DNA from 3 places in the Psychrobacillus sp. FSL H8-0487 genome. Region 3 is predicted to be linked to each of the others. Evidence: predicted binding sites of a transcription regulator. Region 3 holds the regulator's gene; each other region holds the start of a gene.
What was found. The regulator CtsR, encoded in region 3, represses protease genes until heat stress. The targets are predictions, from matches to a motif close to ATGGTCAATAAAGGTCAAACA.
Positions count from the first base shown of each region.

Region 1: a site for CtsR is predicted at 5,019-5,039, ahead of clpP (ATP-dependent Clp endopeptidase proteolytic subunit ClpP). Genes of this name have one in related genera too.
Region 2: a site for CtsR is predicted at 3,101-3,121, ahead of MHI47_RS04755 (ATP-dependent Clp protease ATP-binding subunit). Genes of this name have one in related genera too.

Region 1 is NZ_JBBOZA010000001.1:2,838,468-2,845,827, forward strand. Features, by position in the region: gene MHI47_RS14480 (glutaredoxin family protein) at 67-300, opposite strand; gene MHI47_RS14485 (RNA polymerase sigma factor) at 445-969, shown strand; gene MHI47_RS14490 (hypothetical protein) at 944-2,104, shown strand; gene MHI47_RS14495 (TPM domain-containing protein) at 2,168-2,968, opposite strand; gene MHI47_RS14500 (LemA family protein) at 2,968-3,546, opposite strand; gene MHI47_RS14505 (catalase) at 3,843-4,781, shown strand; tRNA gene MHI47_RS14510 (tRNA-Arg) at 4,885-4,956, opposite strand; gene clpP (ATP-dependent Clp endopeptidase proteolytic subunit ClpP) at 5,122-5,718, shown strand; gene MHI47_RS14520 (hypothetical protein) at 5,779-6,189, opposite strand; gene MHI47_RS14525 (HPr family phosphocarrier protein) at 6,334-6,591, opposite strand; gene whiA (DNA-binding protein WhiA) at 6,609-7,360, opposite strand, start outside.
Region 2 is NZ_JBBOZA010000001.1:1,004,890-1,012,249, forward strand. Features, by position in the region: gene MHI47_RS04735 (Cof-type HAD-IIB family hydrolase) at 30-842, opposite strand; gene MHI47_RS04740 (prolyl oligopeptidase family serine peptidase) at 974-1,732, shown strand; gene MHI47_RS04745 (metal-sulfur cluster assembly factor) at 1,799-2,119, shown strand; gene MHI47_RS04750 (Crp/Fnr family transcriptional regulator) at 2,266-2,961, opposite strand; gene MHI47_RS04755 (ATP-dependent Clp protease ATP-binding subunit) at 3,146-5,281, shown strand; gene MHI47_RS04760 (YjzD family protein) at 5,955-6,143, opposite strand; gene MHI47_RS04765 (beta-ketoacyl-ACP synthase III) at 6,308-7,243, shown strand; gene fabF (beta-ketoacyl-ACP synthase II) at 7,272-7,360, shown strand, end outside.
Region 3 is NZ_JBBOZA010000001.1:3,671,199-3,678,558, reverse strand. Features, by position in the region: gene MHI47_RS18840 (ABC transporter ATP-binding protein) at 1-668, shown strand, start outside; gene rsgA (ribosome small subunit-dependent GTPase A) at 976-2,031, shown strand; gene MHI47_RS18830 (CtsR family transcriptional regulator) at 2,250-2,723, shown strand; gene MHI47_RS18825 (UvrB/UvrC motif-containing protein) at 2,740-3,288, shown strand; gene MHI47_RS18820 (protein arginine kinase) at 3,278-4,372, shown strand; gene MHI47_RS18815 (ATP-dependent Clp protease ATP-binding subunit) at 4,369-6,819, shown strand; gene radA (DNA repair protein RadA) at 6,977-7,360, shown strand, end outside.

The DNA of each region.
Region 1 (7,360 bases), 830 kb from region 3:
TGGTTGTTGCGATTATGCCTCGCTATGTTGCGAATTAGAAGTTGGTTGTTTCGATTGCCTAGAAAATTATCTAAGCAACGCTTCCAATATAGTTGCGTAATCTACTTGTCCATATTGAATTATCTTATCTTCCAACTCGATCACCGGAATCATCAGCATATATTTTTCATGCAGTGTATCATCTTCTTCAATATTTACTTCTTTTATGTCAAAAGCTACGTCTTCTCTTACTAACTTCAACATAAGCCTAGCATCATCACATAAATGACAGCCTGGTCTTGTGTAAAAATGTACAATCATCTATATCATCCCTTTTAATAATCATTTCATTCATTTTATTATAATCTTTTTAATAAATAAAATCGCTCATAACAGTTTAAAAGGAAAATAAAAGCGATACTTTTAAACTCACCGTTCGTCTATAGCTATAAGGGAGGTCAGAGGATGGAAATAGAACAGCTATATAAAGAATACAGCGACAAGGTTTATAGCTTTATATACTTTCTTGTTCGCCACAAGGAATGTGCGGAAGATCTCACCCAAGAGACATTTTATAAAGCATATAAAGGACTTGGCACCTTTAACCAAGAAGCTTCCACTTCTACTTGGCTATTAAAAATTGCCCGTAATGTTACTTATGACTATTTTCGAAGGAAAAGGGTCGTACAATTTTTCTCCCTCGAGAAAGAACATGATATAGAAAATAAGGAATTATCGCCCGAATGTAGTTATGAGAAAAAAGAACAGCTTGCTAGAATGTATAACTCCCTGTATACCCTAAAAAATGACTACCAAGAAGTCTTACTCTTACGCAAAATACAAGAGTGTTCCATTCAAGAGACCGCTTATATACTTGGTTGGACAGAAGCTAAAGTAAAGATGAAAATGACACGAGCACTTGAGGCACTGAAAAAGGAGTTTCATCAGGAAGGAGGTCACCCAAATGGATCCATCAAAAGAATTCGATAAGCTGTTGGCAGAAATGAAACATGTAGAGCGGTCAGAAGAAGCAAAAAGAAATACCTGGTTAGCATTAAAAGGAAAAGTGGAAACAAAAAGAAAACGCCCTATTATTCCCGCTTTTATTTCATTGGCTATAATCGCAATCGCTTCTTTTCTAATTTTCACTTATATAAACCCCTCCGAAACAGAGCAATCGTCTCAAGCTATCGATAACGAAAAAATTATTCGAGCGGTGTTAGAGAGAGAATATAATGGACCAGATATGGAGCTTGCTCGCTTACAAGAAGAATGGTGGTACCTCCAAAGTTTAACGGAAACGAAGAACCAAGAAGAGTACGACCAACTTCTACAATCAAAGAAATACACAGATTTAATGGATTATTATTCAACTATTTATGGTGAATATTTTACTGAGAACATGTTAAAAAATGCAATTGCATCGAATTTGATTTTCAAATATAACTATAGTCTTATAGAGAACAGCATCGAAGTGCATTTAGAAAATGTCAAAGTAGTACAGGAAAAAGAGCATCCAAATATCTATCGTCCCATTATCGAAGTCTCCCTAACTAATAACGAAGGTCAGAAAGTTTTCCATACATTGAAAGAAGAATTTATCTTTTCTACATCTGAGCCTGGAAAAATAGGGAGTTATAATGGCGTGAGGGATGGTGGAGGCATAGAACTTCAAGAGAAAATTGAAAACTTCCCTGCATATGTGGAAGATAATCAGGATGTTAGAACACCTCTTATTGATATTTCCTTCGATACGCTTTGCTTTAATACTCGTAAGAATGTCCAAGGTGAGAAAGTAGAATTTGAATCGGGTTGTACTTCGGACAAGAATAAGATAAATAATATTATGGAAAACTTTGATGACCTTCCTATAAAAGCTGCAACTGAACAAGAAAGTACGGAGAGGTCGGCAGCTCTTCCTCAAATCGATAATTATCAAATTTACTTAACAAATGCTGCAGATAAAGGAAATACGTTGTATACAATTACCATATTCGATGATGGGGTGCTAATGTTCGCAACAGGTGCTGACTTTGGAAACCTTGGCGATATCACTATAGAATCTCATGTTGAGATGTATGAGAAAGTCAGGCTGATTTTAGAGGAATTCGCTGAAAACGAATAAAAAAACCAACAATTTGTTGGTTTTTTCTAGTTTATATCTTATTTAAGAAACTTGCTTTAATATTTACCACTTACGACCTGCTCCTCCACCACCTGAGCTACCGCCGCCAAAACCTCCAAAGCCACCACCGGAACTTCTTCCGCCTCCGCCGAAGCCTACGAAGCTTCTACCACTAATACCTCGTCTTCTACCAGAACTGGAACTACCTCCGCCTCCAGACATTAAACTAACAATTATATATATGACAATCACACCTACAATAATTGTTCTAATCGTGGATCCACCGCCATCTGTAGAGCCTACAAGAGGAGAAGGACCTTTGGGACTTGTTAACTCGCCGTCCCAACCGTATTCAGTAGCTACCTGATTATATAATAGCTGATAAGTCGAAAGAATAGCACCTGGTACATCCCCACTCTCTAAGTAAGGAAAGGTGTAATCATCTAAAATTCTACCAATCTTACCATCCGGTAAAGCTCCCTCTAAACCGTAGCCGACCCCAATGTATACATCACGGCCTTCTACTTTATCAGGATCCATTTCCAAGATAAAAAGTACACCATTATCCTTCTCTTCATCCCCTATACCATAGCCTCGCATTACATCTACAGCATATGTCGCTACATCCTGACCTTCTAAAGACTCTACTGTCATTACAACGATTTGCGAACCAGTAGCATTTTCTAGGTTTTGTCCAAGCCTTTCAATTTCTTGTTCTTGCTCTTCTGTTAGAACGTCATAGAAGTCTTGCACATATAATTCACCTGGTAAAGGCTTCGGATAATTAGATTCTGCAAAAGTTAATAATGGGAAGAGGAATGTAAGGAGAAGTGCAAATGTGATAGCATATGCACTTTTCTTCATCACTCTCCATCTCCTTCAAAATCGACTACGGGCGCTTCTTCCGCTCCCTCAGCTGATTTAAAGTATTCTTTCTCATCGAAGCCAAACATAGACGCTACAATACTACCAGGCATCCGTTTTACTTTTTTATTGTAATCCGAAACAACTGTATTATAATCTTGTCTTGCTAAAGATAGTCTGTTTTCTGTACCTGAAAGTTCATCCATTAATTGTCTAAAGTTTGCATCAGCCTTTAGTTCCGGGTAATTCTCCACAACAACTAATAATCGGCTCAAAGCACCCGATAATTCATCATTTGCCTCAGCTTGTTCCTCAGGTGAACCCGCTCCTGCCAATCTTGATCGTGCATCTGCGATATTTCCAAGCACTTCTTCTTCATGTGCTGCAAAACCTTTAACGGTACTAACTAAGTTCGGTATTAAATCCATTCTACGTTGCAATTGGTTTTCAACTTGCGCATACGCATTATTTACGTTTTCTTCTTTGTCTACAAATCCGTTATAACTTCCCATAAATATCCCTGCGATTATCGCAATAATTACAACGACTATAATAATGGGCACTAATAATTTTTTCAACTCGCTCACCTCTTCAATAATTATAGTATTATTGTACCTTTAATTCGAAAATACAAAACCTATTATCATTTACGGACCAAATATATATAAGTTTCATCTTATCCTTATATAGAAGTAACTAGATTGGATGACTTTTCCGTTTCTCCAGTAAACATATTTTAGATATAAATCAGCTTAGCTAACCATTTCATACTATATTTACATATTTTTAGTACTTCATTGTTTAGGTAATTTATTCAGTGGTAATGATTAATAAATGAAATCTTTCTTTTCATTCAAAAAAACGAGGTGATTGGATGAGTAATTCACTACCGCAAAATGCCGTTAATACATTAGAACAACTTCAAGGTAAATTTCCTGGTTATCGACGTGCCCATGCAAAAGGCGAATTTTATGAAGCCACTTTTATTCCAAACGGAAATGCGATTCCATATACGACGGCACCCCATCTTCAACAAGAACCAGTAGCTGCTACCGTTCGTTTTTCCAATAGTCCACCAGACCCCTCTGCAGCAGATTTTTTATCTCCAGCTAAAGGAATGGCTATCCATTTCCATCAGCCAGATGGTTCTATTAGTCATCAAGTGTGTACAACAGTTCCAATGTTCGTCACAAAAGACCCTAAAACCTTTATAGATATGCTGAAAATTTTAGGCTCTCATAAAACGGGTATTCACTCCGTAGATTTAGGTTTAGGAGTGGCTAAGCTTCTGACAACCTTTCCAGAGCATAAGAATACATTGCTCACTCTTAAGGAACAGCTAAAGCAACCTCCGATTAGCTATGCGGCTTTAAACTACTACCCTATTCATGCATTCTATTTAGTTAATGCTGAAGGTAAAAGACAATCTATAAAATACGAATGGCATCCTTTAAAAGATGAAAAATCCCCTTCTATCTTGGAGAACATTCATTTATCGAAGAATTATTTACACGAGGACTTAGAGAAGCGAGTAGAAAAAGGCTCTGTCGGATTTGAGCTCTATATTCGAATAGGGGAAGATACAGATCCTACCGATGACCCTACCGATAAATGGCCATCTGATAGACAAAAGATATTAGTAGGGCGTTTAACAATAAATAAAAAGGTACTCCCTACTGAAAGTCTATTGTTTGACCCTACAATAGTTGGAGAAGGTATCGACCTTTCCGAAGATCCGATTCTTCATTTTAGACATGATGCTTATGCAGTTTCCTTTGATAGAAGAAATAAAGAGGACGAAAAAACACCCTAAACAATACAAACCCAAGTATTTTTAAACTAATAAAAACCCTCCGTTTATATAGAAAATAAACGGAGGATTGAAATATCTTATGTATAACTATGTTGAAATAATATGCCCTCGGCGAGGATCGAACTCACATTACAAGCTTCGGAGGCTTGTGTGTTATCCATTACACTACAAGGGCAAGCGACTTATCTATTATACAAATAGAAGGCATATAATTCAAGCAAACATTTCAAAGCTTAACATTTGACCTTCCTTGACCATTATGTGTATGATAAAGTTACAACTGAGGGAACTTTTCTCAGTAACTAAATAATTTAACCCACCTTTGAAGGAGGAAATCAGGATGAATTTAATTCCTACTGTTATTGAACAAACTAATCGTGGAGAGCGTGCATATGACATCTACTCTCGATTATTAAAAGACCGTATCATTATGCTTGGAAGTGCTATTGATGACAACGTTTCAAACTCAATCGTTGCACAATTATTATTCCTAGAAGCAGAAGATCCAGAAAAAGATATCTCTATCTACATCAATAGCCCAGGCGGAAGTATTACTGCTGGTATGGCAATCTATGATACAATGCAGTTCATCAAACCTGATGTACAAACAATTTGTATCGGTATGGCTGCTTCTATGGGAGCATTCCTACTTACTGCTGGAACAAAAGGGAAACGTTATGCGCTTCCTAACGCAGAAGTAATGATTCACCAACCACTTGGTGGAGCACAAGGGCAAGCAACTGAAATCGAAATTGCTGCAAAACGCATTTTACATTTACGCGATAAGTTAAACAAAATTATTTCTGAACGTACTGGTCAACCAATCGAAGTCATTGCAAAAGACACAGATCGTGATAACTTCATGACTGCTGAACGTGCTAAAGAATATGGCTTAATCGATCATATTATCGATCGTAGCGAAATGAAAAAAGCATAATCTATCCACTAAAATCCCAAAGGAATTTATTCCTTTGGGATTTTTTAAAAAGAAATTTCCTCACCTCAATAAAAAATCAATTTCTCTTATCAGCTCATGATTATTTTTTATTTTATATCCTCTACTACTTTTATGCGGAAATACAATTACATTTTCCTCAACAAATATATATATTTGGTCATTCGGATTTGATGTTGACACTATCCTGTATTCTGCCTTAAGTGGATCAAATGATTTCTCCAGTATTGATAGTTTCTGTCCTTTTAGTAATTCTTTCATTTCTTGCTGCTTTTCTAATGATGTATTGGTTTCTGTAAAATTTGTCTTATTTATTTCCTCTATCCTTAAAATAGTATTACTACTAAAAAACTCATCCGTTAATGCATTTTCTATTAGGGTACTTTTGGATAATTGAATACTTGCTAAAACGATTAAGCATAAAAAGAACCCTAAGATGAAATTCTTTTTCAAACAGTCACCACCTATCTTATTTACTAAGATACCGTTAAATAGTTATGGAGCAACTACTTTCCTAACTTCTTGAGTTTTATAATGCCTTATTTTCCTCAAAAAAAATAGCCCTTTCGTCTAAATGACTAATGAGGCCGTTCGTTTTTATGATTCACTCGAGATGAAGTTAGCTAAAGCTTCTACTGCTTCCTCTGCATCGGAACCGTCTGCACTTAAGCCTACTTTTGTTCCTTTGCTGATCGCTAAACTCATAATTCCCATAATACTTTTTGCATTCACTTTTTTAGTATCTTTTTCTAAATAGACATCTGCAATATAACGATTTGCTTCTTGTACAAAAAGTGCAGCCTGCCTTGCTTGAAGTCCTGAAGATAATTTTACTTCCACCTGCTGTTCTGCCATAGTCTACTCCCCATTTCTTAAATTGTCTCTCCATTACGAAGCGCATTTGCTATTTCATCTATTTTTCGCAATCGGTGATTAACACCTGATTTACTCACATCGCCTGAGGAAACCATCTCACCTAGTTCTTTAAGTGTAACATCTTGATACTCTACACGTAACCTAGCTATTTCACGAAGTTTTTCAGGTAACCGATCTAATCCGATAGAATTTTCGATAAAACGTATATTGTCCACTTGGCGAATGGCTGCACTAATTGTTTTATTCAGATTGGCCGTTTCGCAATTTACTAGTCGGTTTACACTATTTCGCATATCTCGAATTATTCGAACGTCTTCAAATTTTAGTAATGCTCTATGAGCACCCGCAATACTTAAAAAATCGGATATCTTTTCTGCTTCTTTTAAATAGGCGACAAACCCTTTTTTTCGTTCAATTGTTTTCGCATTTAGTTCATATCCGTTCATCAAATCTACTAGTGCATCACTATGTGTTTTATAGGAAGAATAAATCTCTAAATGATAAGAAGAAGTTTCCGGATTATTTACTGATCCTCCTGCTAAAAAGGCACCTCTAAGATAAGCACGCTTACAGCAATTTTTTGAGACAAGATCTTTGGAGATAGAATATTCAAATTGAAAGCCGTCTTTTAGAATTTGAAGATCTTCTAGCAGACTTTTTGCCCCATCTCTAATACGACAAATATAAATATTATTCTTTTTCAACCTCATTTTTTTTCGAACGAGCAATTCTACTTGATATGGATATA
Region 2 (7,360 bases), 2.7 Mb from region 3:
TGTCCGCCTGGAGTGAAAAACAGCAGAATCTATTTAGTTAAGTTTAATCTTTCTATTAGGAATTCTGCAATACCATCTTCATTATTCGTTAAAGTTACTTCATTGGCGATGGATTGAAGAGGACTAATTGCATTACCCATAGCTACTCCAACACCAGCATATTCTATCATTTCTAAATCATTATCTTCATCACCAAACGCAATAATACGTTCCTTTGGTATGTTTAAGAACTTGGATACTTGGGAGAGTCCAACCGCCTTATTTAAACCATGGCGTACAATTTCAATAACATCCCAAGGTGCACCCCAACGACGATGATCGATTACTTCCGCGTGAACATCTCTTAAATGCTGGCGTACTAAATCGACCGAGTCTTCTTCTGCGTGGATAAGTAAACTAGTTGGGTCTGTTTTCAAAAGGCTGCGTAAATCTCCGGTAGTTACCTGTGGATTCCCTAATGAAAATGCTGAGAGTATTTTTTCATCGTGATAATGTAAATATACATCATCTAATACCTCCGCGAGCATATTTTTGATGGAATAACCTTCTACCGCTTCAACTACTTGTTTGACAACCTTTAAATCTATCGGTGTATGTACAGTTTTCCATGAGGATCTTCCAGGATGATGAACAAATGCTCCGTTAAAGTTAACAATTGGTGTACTCAAACCGAGCTCTTTATAATACATTTCACTGGATCTATAAGGTCTACCAGTGGCAATCATTACTTCATGTCCCTCATTTTTTGCCTGCTGAAGTATATTTTTAGTTTTTGTTGAAATTACTTTTTCATCGGTCAATAAAGTACCATCTAAATCTAACACGATTAAATTTGGTTTCATAAAAAAAACTCCCTTCTATCTTACTTTAAAGTGTATCGTTTTCAATGAATAACGTCAAAATGTAAAATCAGCCTCTTTGAACTCTTAAGATTACTTTGGTAGAATAATGATAGAAGAAAGGCGGGATAGCAATGATAGTTACTACCGAGGCATGGGGAAACATTCCGTTATTACATATTTTTAAAGAAGAAACAAAAAAGGATGCTCCAATTGTCATCTTTTTACACGGATTTGAAAGTGGAAAAGAGCATAACCTACATTACGCTTACCAACTTGTACAACAAGGCTGTCGCGTCATTTTACCAGATGCACATCTACATGGAGAACGAGATGAAAAATTAGATGAAGTAGAAATAAGTCTTCGTTTTTGGGAAATTGTTTTAACTTCTATCGAAGAAGTTGGGCATATTAAGCTTGAGTTAGAAAAACGTGGCTATTTCACAGGTCAAAAAATTGGTATAGGTGGAACGTCAATGGGTGGTATTACTACTCTAGGCTGTTTAACAGTCTATCCATGGATTGACGCTGCTGCTATTATGATGGGTACGCCTGGTTATGTAGAACTTGCGAAAGGACAAATTGCTTCCGTTGAACAAAAAGGATTCAAAGTACCATTGAATGCGGTTGAACGAAAAAATATGTTCGACACATTAGCTACTTTTGACGCATCAAACTATCCTGATAATCTTATTGAAACGCCATTATTCTTCTGGCATGGAGAAAAGGATCCTGTAGTACCATATGAACCAACTGCCCAATTTATCGCTTCGCTTAGAAAGCGATATGATAAAAAGAACATAGTCTTGATGAACGAGAAGTCAGCTGGACATGCAGTATCACGAAAAGGATTGCTAGCTTCTATGCAGTGGCTTGCGGATAGTTTGGCATAAACTGTTGAGTTTGATATGATTGATATATAGCCTGTTAAGCGGGATAAAATAGAGGAGGTTTTCAATATGAGTCAAGATGAAGAACAAGACATGAAGGATAGTATGATGGCCGCTCTGGAAAATGTTATCGACCCTGAACTAGGCATAGATATTGTCAATTTAGGTTTAGTATATGATGTGCAATTAGCAGATGAAGATATTGCAAAAGTTACCATGACATTAACATCAATCGGTTGTCCAATGGGTCCACAGATTGTAGATCAAGTAAAAACAGCACTTAGTGAACTACCTGAAGTAAAAGGAACAGATGTGAATGTTGTCTTCAATCCACCATGGTCAAAAGACAATATGTCCCGCTACGCTAAAATAGCACTAGGAATTAGATAATAAAATACATCGAGTAAAAAGTCGAATCCTAGTAGATTCGACTTTTTATTATGAAGCTCCACAATAGTGCCCTGAGTTAAACACGATTCCTTCTAAGTTTCACCTTCCAAAATCCAAACAAAAAAGCCGCTGAATTAGCTCAGCAGCTAGTCAATTCGACAAATATGCAATGGACAGTTATCACACTCAACTTCTGTGCGTAAAAAAGGTAGATTATGAATTGTAATCATACCATTATCTAACGATAGAACCCTTTTTTTCTTTAAGTCATTTAAAATCCGATTTACAACTTCTCTGCTAGTAGCACAAAAGTTGGCCAACTCTTGATTGGTCAATGCGCGATCTATTAGTATACCACCATCCTCTTGTTTTACCCCATATGTATTTGTTAATCGTATTAATGTGGACAATAACGCACCTTTTTTCCCATGGAGCAATAAATCTCTTAAGCGAGTTTCGTTTTTTAAATTATGCACTTGTAGGATTTGAAGCCATTCTTTCATAAGAGTAGAATCATCCGATAAGTATTTTTCCAATGTAGAACGAGATAATACTAATAAGTGGGTAGGTTCTATTGCATTTGCCGAAACGGAATGATACAAAACTTCGCAAAAAATAGAAGTTTCTCCTATAATCGTATTATTTCCAGTAATTCTCAAAGTTAATATTTTTCCGCTTTCTGTATCCTTACTTATGCGAATGGTACCTGTTTTTACAAGAAAAACATCTTCTGACCTTTCACCTTCTAAAAAAATGGATTGATCTTTATCTACTTTTAAGTTGACTCCATATTGTTCGAATAGTGCATGTATACCTTGTGAATTGGAACTTTGTTCATTCATAATTATTACTTCCTTTCCGATATTCACATTTGTTTTCATATGTGCACTTTCATATATAATAGCATATTTAGGTAATTTACTTAACCAAATATCATGCCATATTTCTTTACAAAGGTTATAGGAAAAACGTATACTTATATTAGTCAAAGAAGGTCAAACTATTTCGCGAGGAGAGGTTTGTAAAATGCAAATGAAACAGCAAGATGAAAAAAGTCCTTTAGAAACGTACGGTAGAAATCTAGTAAATGCAGTCAAAGAGGGGAAAATGGATCCTGTTATTGGGCGTGATCAGGAAATAAGGGATGTTATTCGAATCCTATCGAGAAAAACGAAAAATAATCCTGTATTAATAGGCGAACCAGGGGTAGGGAAAACGGCCATTGTAGAAGGACTAGCCCAGCGAATTGTACGTAAGGATGTACCAGAAGGCTTGAAAGAGAAACAGATTTTTGAGCTTGATATGAGTTCGTTAATCGCTGGTGCAAAATATCGCGGAGAATTTGAAGAACGCCTTCAAGCCGTTTTAAAGCAAGTGAAAGATAGCGAAGGACAAATTATTTTATTCATCGATGAAATTCATACGATAGTTGGCGCAGGGAAATCTGATGGTGCAATGGATGCCGGTAATATGTTGAAACCAATGTTAGCGCGCGGGGAATTGCATTGTATTGGAGCTACAACACTCGATGAATATCGAATGTATATTGAGAAGGACCCAGCACTTGAAAGACGCTTCCAACAAGTAATGGTCAGAGAACCTTCTATAGAAGATACAGTTTCTATTTTACGCGGACTGAAAGAACGCTATGAACTACATCACGGGGTGCGAATCCATGACCGAGCAATTGTAGCAGCGGCAGAGCTTTCAAATCGCTATATAACAGAACGGTTTTTGCCAGACAAAGCAATCGATTTAGTTGATGAGGCTTGCGCGATGATTCGGACAGAAATCGATTCAATGCCGCAGGAACTCGACGAAGTTACAAGAAAAATGATGCAGCTTCAAATTGAAGAACAAGCGTTAATGAAAGAAAAGGATGCAGCAAGTCAAAAAAGACTAGAGCAATTGCGTAAGGATTTAAAAGAATTAGAGACTTCAACAAGTGAAATGCGAACAAAATGGCAGCTAGAAAAAGAGGCTATTCAAGTAATTCAACAAAAACGAGAAGTACTGGATCTCTATCGCCGAGAATTAGAAGAGGCGGAAAATCAATACGATTTAAACTTAGCAGCAGAGCTTCGCCATGGTAAAATTCCCACACTAGAAAAAGAGCTTCAAGTGTATGAAAACCAAGTAAATGAAGATACAGAAACTCGTCTATTACGAGAAGAGGTAACAGCAGAGGAAATTGCCTCTATTGTTTCAAGATGGACTGGTATTCCTGTAACAAAGCTGGTAGAGGGAGAAAGAGAAAAGCTTTTACGCTTGAATGAAACATTAGGAGAGCGAGTAGTTGGACAAGATCAAGCTGTCCAGTTAGTGACAGAGGCGGTTTGGCGTGCAAGAGCAGGTATTAAAGATCCTCATAAACCAATTGGATCTTTCTTATTTTTAGGGCCTACGGGAGTTGGTAAAACGGAACTTGCTAAATCATTAGCGGCAAATTTATTTGACTCTGAGGAGCATTTTATACGTATTGATATGTCGGAATATATGGAAAAGCACAGTGTTTCTCGTTTGGTTGGAGCACCTCCAGGATATATCGGGTATGAAGAAGGCGGTCAATTAACAGAGGCTGTTCGTAGAAATCCGTATTCAGTCGTGTTGCTCGATGAAATAGAAAAAGCACATCCAGATGTCGCAAATATTTTATTGCAATTGATGGATGATGGACGAATAACGGATAGCCAAGGTAGAATTGTAAACTTTACAAATACAATTGTCATCTTAACTTCTAATATTGGCTCAGGGTACTTAGCAAATACAACTGGGGAAGTATCGGAACAAGATGAAAGCCTTGTGATGAGTGCATTACGTGAACATTTTAAACCAGAATTATTAAATCGTTTAGATGATATTATTATGTTCCATTCCTTAACCACGCATCATTTCATTAAGATTACAGAAAAATATGTGAAACAACTTCAAAGTCGTTTGCATGAACAAGAAATAGAGTTGCAAGTAGATGATTCAGTGATACGGTGGATTGTTGAGGAAGGTACAGATGCAGCATTTGGTGCAAGACCATTGAGACGATATATTCAACGTTACTTAGAAACGGCAGTAGCTAAATTGCTAATCGGTGGTACTGTTCTACCTGGCAGTAAGGTAGTTGCTAAAATGGAAGAGGATGAACTGAAAATCATGATGGAAAGTTAATAAAATCACAAGTATTAGGAAGAACTACAGGAAAACCAGACAAAAAGACGCGCGGTCCTCAAAAAACAGAAACGTAGATATGCCGTTGATTTCCTCTGCGATCGGGCGCTTTCCGCGGGCACGGCTTCAGCCACTTCTCTCGCTTACGCTCAGTCCAGGGTCTTCAGCTCGCGCGGTCCCGCTGGAGTCGCCGCTCTGCGCTCCAATCAACTAGACACACTTTATATAAAAGTATAATTGGATTTAAAACCACTTAAATATACTAGTTCTATCTTAAAATAAGTAATGATGAAATAGACTCAAATAAAAGAAAACCCAATCGCCTCTACATGATAAAATAGTATTCCTAACTAGGCAGACGGTTTTATCACTTTATTAACTTTGATTACTCTTATTATCTTAGGGATATACTTTGCCCTATCTCAGAGTGAAGACTACACTTTATATTGCGTGAAGTGGAAGGTGGCGACTCTTAGCGGGAGAGCTTGAGCTGAAGAACCCGCAGGAGCTTGCGGAGGAGGCTGAAGCCAAGCCCGCGGAAAGCGTCCACCTGAAATCGAAATCAGTAGCATTATTCATTCTTAAAAGTCCCGTAAAACCAGTGTTCATGTTGCATTTTTATATACTTTCTTGTCTATCACTAAAAAAAAGCCTCCCGTGTGGGAAGGCTTTTTTAGTGATGTGCTTTAGCTGTTGGTTCCTCAGGAATGATAGCTGCGATAATTAGAACCATAATTGCAACTGGAATGGACATGATAATACCATTCATGAACACAAATTCAACGTTTTGCACGGAACTTACTACATAATTTAACATTGTAACTAAAACTACTGACCAAAATACTGTCATTATATATTGCATGTAATTTCACCTCAGGCGCTAATTTTATATATATATCATAACATAGCATAGCATATTACAAAAGAATATTTGGCAAAAGGAACTCTGTTGTTGAAAAATGTACATATATTCGTTATTATTAATACCAGGTACTAATAATAGATTATAAGAAAAGAGGAACTTTCATGAATGCGGGAATAATTGGTTTAGGAACATATTCACCTGAGCATGTTTTGACAAATGAAGACCTTGAGAAAAGAATGGATACATCTGATGAATGGATAAGAACAATGACTGGTATAGAAGAACGTAGAATTGCTGGAGAAGAAGAAAATACATCTCATATGGCTGTGAAAGCTGCAAAAGAAGCTATAAAAGACGCAGGAATAACAGCTGATCAAATTGGATTGATACTTGTAGCGACGGTAACACCAGACCGTCCTTTTCCAAGTGTTTCAACAATGATACAGGAACAAATTGGCGCAACAAATGCTGCTGCAATGGACTTGTCGGCTGCTTGTGCAGGTTTTATGTATGGACTTGTTACAGCGAAGCAATTTGTGGAGTCTGATACATATTCCCACGTGCTTGTTGTGGGAGTAGAAAAACTCTCTAAAATTACTAATTGGGAAGATAGAAATACAGCAGTATTATTCGGAGATGGTGCTGGTGCTGCGGTAATTAGTAAAGTGTCAGAAGGACGAGGAATTTTATCTTTTGAACTCGGTGCTGATGGTAGTGGTGGGAAGCATTTATCACAAGAAGGTCCTCATCTTCATATGAATGGACGAGAAGTATTTAAATTTGCAGTAAGACAAATGGGCGAATCTGCGATTAATGTAATAGAAAAAGCTGGTCTAAACAAAGAAGAAGTGGATATGCTCATTCCACATCAAGCCAATATCCGTATAATGGAATCGTCCAGAGAAAGACTAGGATTACCAATTGAAAAGATGTCTAAAACAATCCATAAATACGGTAATACATCTTCGGCTTCTATACCATTGTCGTTATATGATGAAGTGATAAATGGCAAAGTAAAAGATGATGATATTATTGTGATGGTTGGCTTTGGTGGAGGATTAACTTGGGGTGCAATTGCATTAAAATGGGGAAAATAAGCGAACAATTTGGAAGGATGAATCTTACATGATGAAACGCAGAGTAGTAGTTACGGGTTTAGGAGCTGTTACACCACTAGGTAATAATATAGAAACAACTTGGTCGGGTATTAAAGA
Region 3 (7,360 bases):
ATGCATCTTTAAATCCACGTTCCACTGTGTTTGAAATTATTGCTGAACCGATGGAAATACATAAACTATACAAAAAGGAAGAGTTAAAGTCTAGAGTGTATGAATTACTAGAGGATGTGGGCTTGAACAGAGACCATGCTAATCGATATCCTCATGAATTTTCAGGAGGTCAGCGTCAACGTATTGGCATAGCTCGAGCGCTTGCATTAGATCCTGAGTTTATCATTGCGGATGAGCCTATTTCAGCTTTGGATGTGTCAGTTCAAGCTCAAGTAGTGAAGCTGCTCCAACGACTACAAAAGGAAAAAAATCTAACCTATTTGTTTATCGCACATGATTTATCGATGGTCAAGTACATCTCTGACCGAATAGGGGTCATGTACCTAGGGCATATGGTAGAAATGACCACTAGTAGTCAGTTGTATGAAAATCCACTACACCCGTACACACAGGCTTTGTTATCTGCGATTCCCATTCCAGATCCTGACATAGAGGAGTCACGAGAACGTATTCTTTTGCATGGAGAGCTTCCGAGCCCGATTAATCCACCTTCAGGTTGTGTATTCCGTACGAGATGTGCACATGCTATGTCCATTTGTACGGAAAAAAAGCCAAATTGGAAGGAACAGGAACCAGGTCATTTTGTAGGATGTCATCTTTATAATTAATAATGATACCCATATTACAAATACGTACCTTGCATAATTTATATTGACAAAATGCTAATACTTGTAGTATTCTGAAAATAACGAAAAGAAAGGAGTGAGGCATCATGGCAAATGAATATACGTATCCACGAATCTGTAAGTTTATGATGTCCCACTCCGTATGTCTCTAACCAGATATATGCTTCTTTACTAATGACCGGGGAACCATGGCTGCAGATTCGTGCAGTCATGGTTTTTTATTGTTTAGCTTATAGCTCTATTAATGTGGCTTGGGCATTATTCATACGGAAATTAGGGGGAAATTGAATTGAATTTAATCGAACAATATGGTTGGAATAATAATTGGGAAGAAAAAATGACAGGTAGTGGAACTGCAGGTCGCGTACTACTGGAACATAAAAATTTATATAGAGTTATGACCAATGAAGGAGAGCTACTATGCTCACTTTCTGGGAAATTTAAATTTGGGAATGATAGAGAAGCATTTCCGGCAGTTGGAGACTGGGTAGTGCTCGATCGGATGCCTGGTGAGGAAAAGGGGATAATCCATGAAGTACTTCCTCGCAGTTCACAGTTCTCTAGGAAAATGGCTGGATTGACGACGGAAATTCAACTAATTGCGGTAAACGTTGATTTTGTATTTCTAGTGATGTCGCTTAATCATGACTTCAATGTTCGTAGATTAGAGAGATATCTATTGGCAGCATGGGATTCAGGGGCGACCCCCATCGTTGTATTAACGAAAAAAGATGCTTGTGAAGACCTAGAATATTATATGAAAGAAGTAGAGGCTATTGCATTTGGTGTGGATATATTTGCAGTGAGTAGTGTGACCGGCGAAGGTATCGATCGATTAGGAAGTCTATTATCCTCTCATAAAACAGGTGCACTTTTAGGTTCTTCCGGAGTTGGGAAATCATCCTTGATAAACGCCTTGTCAGGTGTAGAAGTAATGACTGTCAATCATATAAGAGAAGATGATAGTAAAGGGCGCCATACAACCACTCATAGAGAGTTGACGCTGTTACCTGAAGGTGGCTTACTAATTGATACACCTGGGATGAGAGAGTTTCAACTTTGGGATACAAGTGATGGGGTGAGTGCTAGTTTTCAGGATATCGAAGACCTAGCATTAGATTGCCGTTTCCGTGATTGTCAGCATGTAAAAGAGCCTGGTTGTGCAATTCGGGAGGCTATTGATAATGGTACTCTTAAACAAGAACGATACAAGAGTTATGTAAAACTGATGCGAGAGCTTGCGCATATCGACCGCAAAAGCGATGCTGCAGCCAAAAAAGCAGAAACGAATAAATGGAAGCAAGTTACGAAGTCTCAACGAAATAATTATAAAAAGAAAATTTAATTTAGCTGTAGCTATAGAAGGTTCAATTAGTCATTCTAGAAAGATAAAAAAGATTTATTGAATAGGAATAGTCATAATAATATATCCTAAACTACAAACAATGGTTTGTAGTTTTTTCTTGTTTTTAAGTGCAAATCGTATCAATTGCACATACAAAAAATTCTCGTTATAATATAGTCAAAGTTAGTCAAAGTCAGTTTGTGAGAAGAGGTGAGAAGATGAAAAATATATCTGACATAATTGAAGGGTATTTGAAGGCTATTATAGAAGAAGGAAGTAAGGAACAAATCGAAATTAAGCGAAGTGAAATCGCGGAGAAGTTTCAGTGTGTTCCATCTCAAATAAATTATGTAATCAATACACGATTTACCCAAGATCGCGGATACTTAGTAGAAAGTAAACGAGGTGGAGGGGGATATATTCGAATCCTCCGCGTTCGAGCTCATACAAAAGCTGATCTAATAGAGCATATTATACAAACACTAGAAAATGGGGCTTCAGAATCGGTCACGGAAGATATTGTTTTTCGATTGATCGATGAAGATGTTATTACTAAACGTGAAGCAAAACTCATTTTAGCAGCTTTAAATAGAACGACTCTGGTGATTCCATTACCTGCCAGAGATGAACTAAGGTCTCGTATTTTATGCGCCATGTTATTAACATTAAAATATGAAAAAAGTGAAAAATGAACGGGGTGTGTTAAAGGTGATTTGTGAAAATTGTAAACAAAGACCGGCGAAAGTAACGGTTACCCAAGTGCATAATGGTGAACATCTTGAAAGACATTATTGTGAAGTCTGTGCAAATAGCCTCCACCCGTTTTACGTTGAGTACAAACAAGATCCACTATCTTTACATCAACTATTATCGAACTGGTTTAGTCAAACAGAACAACAACCAATGCAACAAAAACAACAAAAAAATATAATTGTATGCGATGAATGTGGTTGGTCGATCCAGCGTTTTTTAGATGAAGGAAAATTTGGTTGTGCAAATTGTTATAACAGTTTTCGCCCTCAGTTACCGAATGTATTTAAGCGACTTCATAATGGAAACACGAAGCATACCGGGAAGGCTCCAGGTGCACTAGGAGAGAAGATTGCTTTAAAGAAACGTATAGAAGCCATTCGCACTCAAATGAAAGATGCTATTGCCACGGAAAGTTTTGAGGAAGCCGCAAAGTTGAGAGATGAAGCCAGAGATTTGGAAAGTCAACTTTCAACAGGAGGAGGTGACCAAACGAATGTCAATTGAACACTTTTTAGATAACTCCATTTCTAGTTGGATGGCTGGTGTTGGACAGCATTCAGATATCGTGATGAGTACAAGAATACGCTTAGCTAGAAATCTGAATGGCTATCGTTTTCCTTTAGCATTTACAGAAGACGAGGCGCATAAAATTGACCAATCTGTATCTGCCACTTTGTTAGATGCAAGTGACGAATTAGATATGCAATTTTCTTCCATTCATATAAAGGATGTATCGGAACTAAGTCGCCAAGTGTTAGTAGAGAAACATTTAATCAGTCCAAAGCTCGCTAACTCGCCTATGACTGGCTCGGTTTTATTATCAAATGATGAATCGGTTAGTGTAATGGTCAATGAAGAGGATCATATTCGTATACAATGTCTTTTTCCAGGGCTTCAAATTCAAGAAGCCTATGCACAAGCAGATGTGCTAGATCGTGTATTAGATAAAGAATTACCATATGCGTTTGACGAGCAGTTTGGTTATTTGACAAGTTGTCCTACAAATACAGGTACTGGCTTGCGTGCATCTGTCATGATGCATTTACCGGCATTAACGATGACCAAACAAATGAACAGAATTGTTACGATCATTTCAAGACTTGGAATGGTTGTTAGAGGAATTTACGGAGAAGGTAGTGAAGCGCTCGGTAATGTATATCAAGTGTCCAACCAAACCACACTTGGTAAGTCAGAAGAAGACATACTTGCTGATCTTCAGAGTATTACCGAACAAATTATTCAAAAAGAAAGAGAAGCACGAGATGCACTTCTAAAGCATTCGGCCAATACACTAGAAGACCGACTATATCGATCTCTAGGAACTTTATCATTTGCCCGTATCATGGCAACGGATGAAGCAGCGAGATGCCTATCGGATGTACGATTAGGAATAGATATGGGACTCATAGAAGATGTTGATGTATCTATCTTGAATGAATGTATGGTGTTTATGCAACCAGGATTTCTACAAAAATATGCGGGAACTTCATTGAATACTTCTGAGCGGGATATGTTTCGCGCGAAGCTGTTAAGGGAAAGATTGCAAAAAGAAGAAAAACAGAAAACAAAGGGAGAGGAATCTGAATGATGTTTAATCGTTTTACACAAAGATCTCAAAAAGTATTACAACTAGCTCAAGAAGAGGCTATACGCTTGAAGCATGAATCTATTGGAACAGAACATATATTACTTGGTCTTATCCGAGAAGGTAGTGGAATTGCTGCAAAAGCATTAGAGGCAATAGAAGTAGATTTAAAAGTAATTGAAGCAGGGATTGAGGAACTAGTAGGAGCAGGCAAAGAAGAAGTTGGCCCAATTGTTAACTACACTCCTCGTGCTAAAAAAGTGATTGAGCTTTCCGTAGATGAATCTCGAAAACTTGGGCATTCATATATTGGAACAGAACATCTATTGCTTGCATTAATCCGTGAAGGAGAAGGCGTAGCTGCTCGTGTCCTAAATAATGCAGGAGTAAGTTTAAACAAAGCTCGTCAACAAGTACTTCAATTATTAGGTAGTACAGAGCAAGCGCACGGCAATGGCAACAATGGAACAGCTCCAGCTAGTACACCGACACTAGATGGTCTAGCTCGTGACTTAACACAAATTGCAAGAGAAGGTACATTAGATCCTGTAATTGGTCGTAGTAAAGAAATTACAAGAGTAATTGAAATCTTGGCTCGTCGTACAAAAAACAATCCAGTTCTAATTGGAGAACCAGGTGTTGGTAAAACGGCTATTGCTGAAGGGCTTGCACAGCAAATCGTCCAAAATGAAGTGCCAGAAATCCTACGCGATAAACGTGTAATGACACTAGATATGGGTACAGTTGTTGCTGGTACAAAATATCGTGGGGAATTTGAAGATCGTTTGAAAAAAGTGATGGATGAAATTCGCCAAGCAGGTAATGTTATCCTATTCATTGATGAACTTCATACGTTAATTGGTGCTGGAGGAGCAGAGGGTGCTATTGATGCTTCGAATATTTTGAAGCCTGCTCTTGCTCGTGGAGAAATTCAATGTATTGGTGCAACAACATTGGATGAGTATAGAAAATATATCGAAAAAGATGCCGCGCTTGAACGTCGTTTCCAACCAATTCAAGTAGATGAGCCTTCAGTAGATGAAGCGATTCAAATTATTTACGGTTTACGTGATCGTTATGAAGCTCATCATCGTGTGAAGATTACGGATGCAGCGGTTGAAGCGGCCGTGAAAATGTCAGATCGTTATATTTCTGATCGTTTCTTGCCAGATAAAGCAATTGACTTAATAGATGAAGCGGGTTCTAAGGTACGCTTACGTTCATATACAACACCTCCTAATCTAAAAGAATTAGAAGCTAAACTAGAAGCAATCCGATCTGAAAAAAATGCATCAGTTCAAAGTCAGGAATTCGAAAAAGCTGCATCATTCCGTGATAAAGAGCAGAAGCTCAAAGATGAACTAGAGAAAATGAAAAACAATTGGAAAGAAAAACAAGGAAAAGAAGAATCTGAAGTAACAGTAGAAGATATCGCAGCAGTTGTTTCTATGTGGACTGGGGTACCAGTGTCTAGATTAGCACAAACGGAATCTGAAAAGTTATTAAAACTAGAAGATAAATTGCATGAAAGAGTAATTGGTCAAAGTGAAGCAGTGGATGCAATTTCAAGAGCTATTCGTCGTGCTCGCGCGGGATTGAAGGATCCGAAACGTCCTATTGGTTCGTTTATCTTCTTGGGACCTACTGGTGTAGGTAAAACGGAGCTTGCTCGCGCTTTAGCAGAAGTGATGTTCGGAGACGAAGATGCAATGATTCGAGTAGATATGTCTGAGTACATGGAAAAACATTCAACTTCTCGTCTAGTTGGATCTCCTCCAGGATATGTAGGTTTTGACGATGGTGGGCAATTGACAGAAAAAGTACGTCGTAAACCATACTCTGTTATCCTGTTAGATGAAATTGAAAAAGCACATCCAGATGTCTTTAATATTCTTCTTCAAGTGTTAGAGGATGGACGATTAACAGACTCTAAAGGTCGCACAGTAGATTTCCGTAATACAGTAGTAATCATGACATCAAACGTTGGTGCGGATGCACTTAGATTCAATAAATACGTTGGATTTAACTTAACAGAAGGTGGCAAAACGGATTATAAAGATATGAAAGGCAAAATGCTAGAAGAATTGAAAAAAGCATTCCGTCCAGAATTCTTAAACCGTTTAGACGAAATGATTGTGTTCCATTCGCTTGAAAAAGAGCATTTAAAACAAATTGTTTCACTTATGACAGAGCAATTATCTAAACGTTTGAAAGAACAAGGTATTGAATTAGAAATTACAGAAGCAGCACAAGACAAAATTACAACTGAAGGATATGAACCAGAATACGGTGCACGTCCTCTACGCCGTGCAATTCAAAAACATGTAGAAGATCGTCTATCCGAAGAACTTCTTAAAGGAGAAGTATTAGACGGGCAACATGTAATATTTGATGTAGAAGACAATGAATTTGTGGTTCGCAGCACTAAATCGTTAGTTACAGAAGGTTAATATAGCGGGCATTCCGAAAAATATTTCCGGAATGCCCTTTTTAACTTGTAGCTCTGGAAGCAGCAGTTCGATCGCTACAGACTGGTCAATAAAGACAGAGTTCGTCATTATTGCAATTCTTTCAGAGGCGCTTGTGCTTTTCATAGTAGGAGGTATTATGGCTAAAAAGAAAACGAAGTTTATGTGTAATTCATGTGGATATGAGTCCGCAAAATGGATGGGAAGATGTCCTGGGTGCGGTGAATGGAACACAATGGTAGAAGAAACGGAAATAATATCCAAAGGCCCGAAACGCTCGTTTCAGCATTCAGATGGCACAGCACAGAAGGCGACCCCAATAATTTCAGTAGTAACAGCTGATGAACCACGAGTGACAACTGACTTTGCTGAACTGAATCGTGTGTTGGGCGGTGGTATTGTCCCTGGGTCGTTAATATTAATAGGTGGAGATCCGGGTATTGGTAAGTCGACCCTTCTTTTGCAGGTTTCTGCTTTACTTGCGAATAAAGGAGAAAGAGTACTGTATATTTCGGGAGAGGAA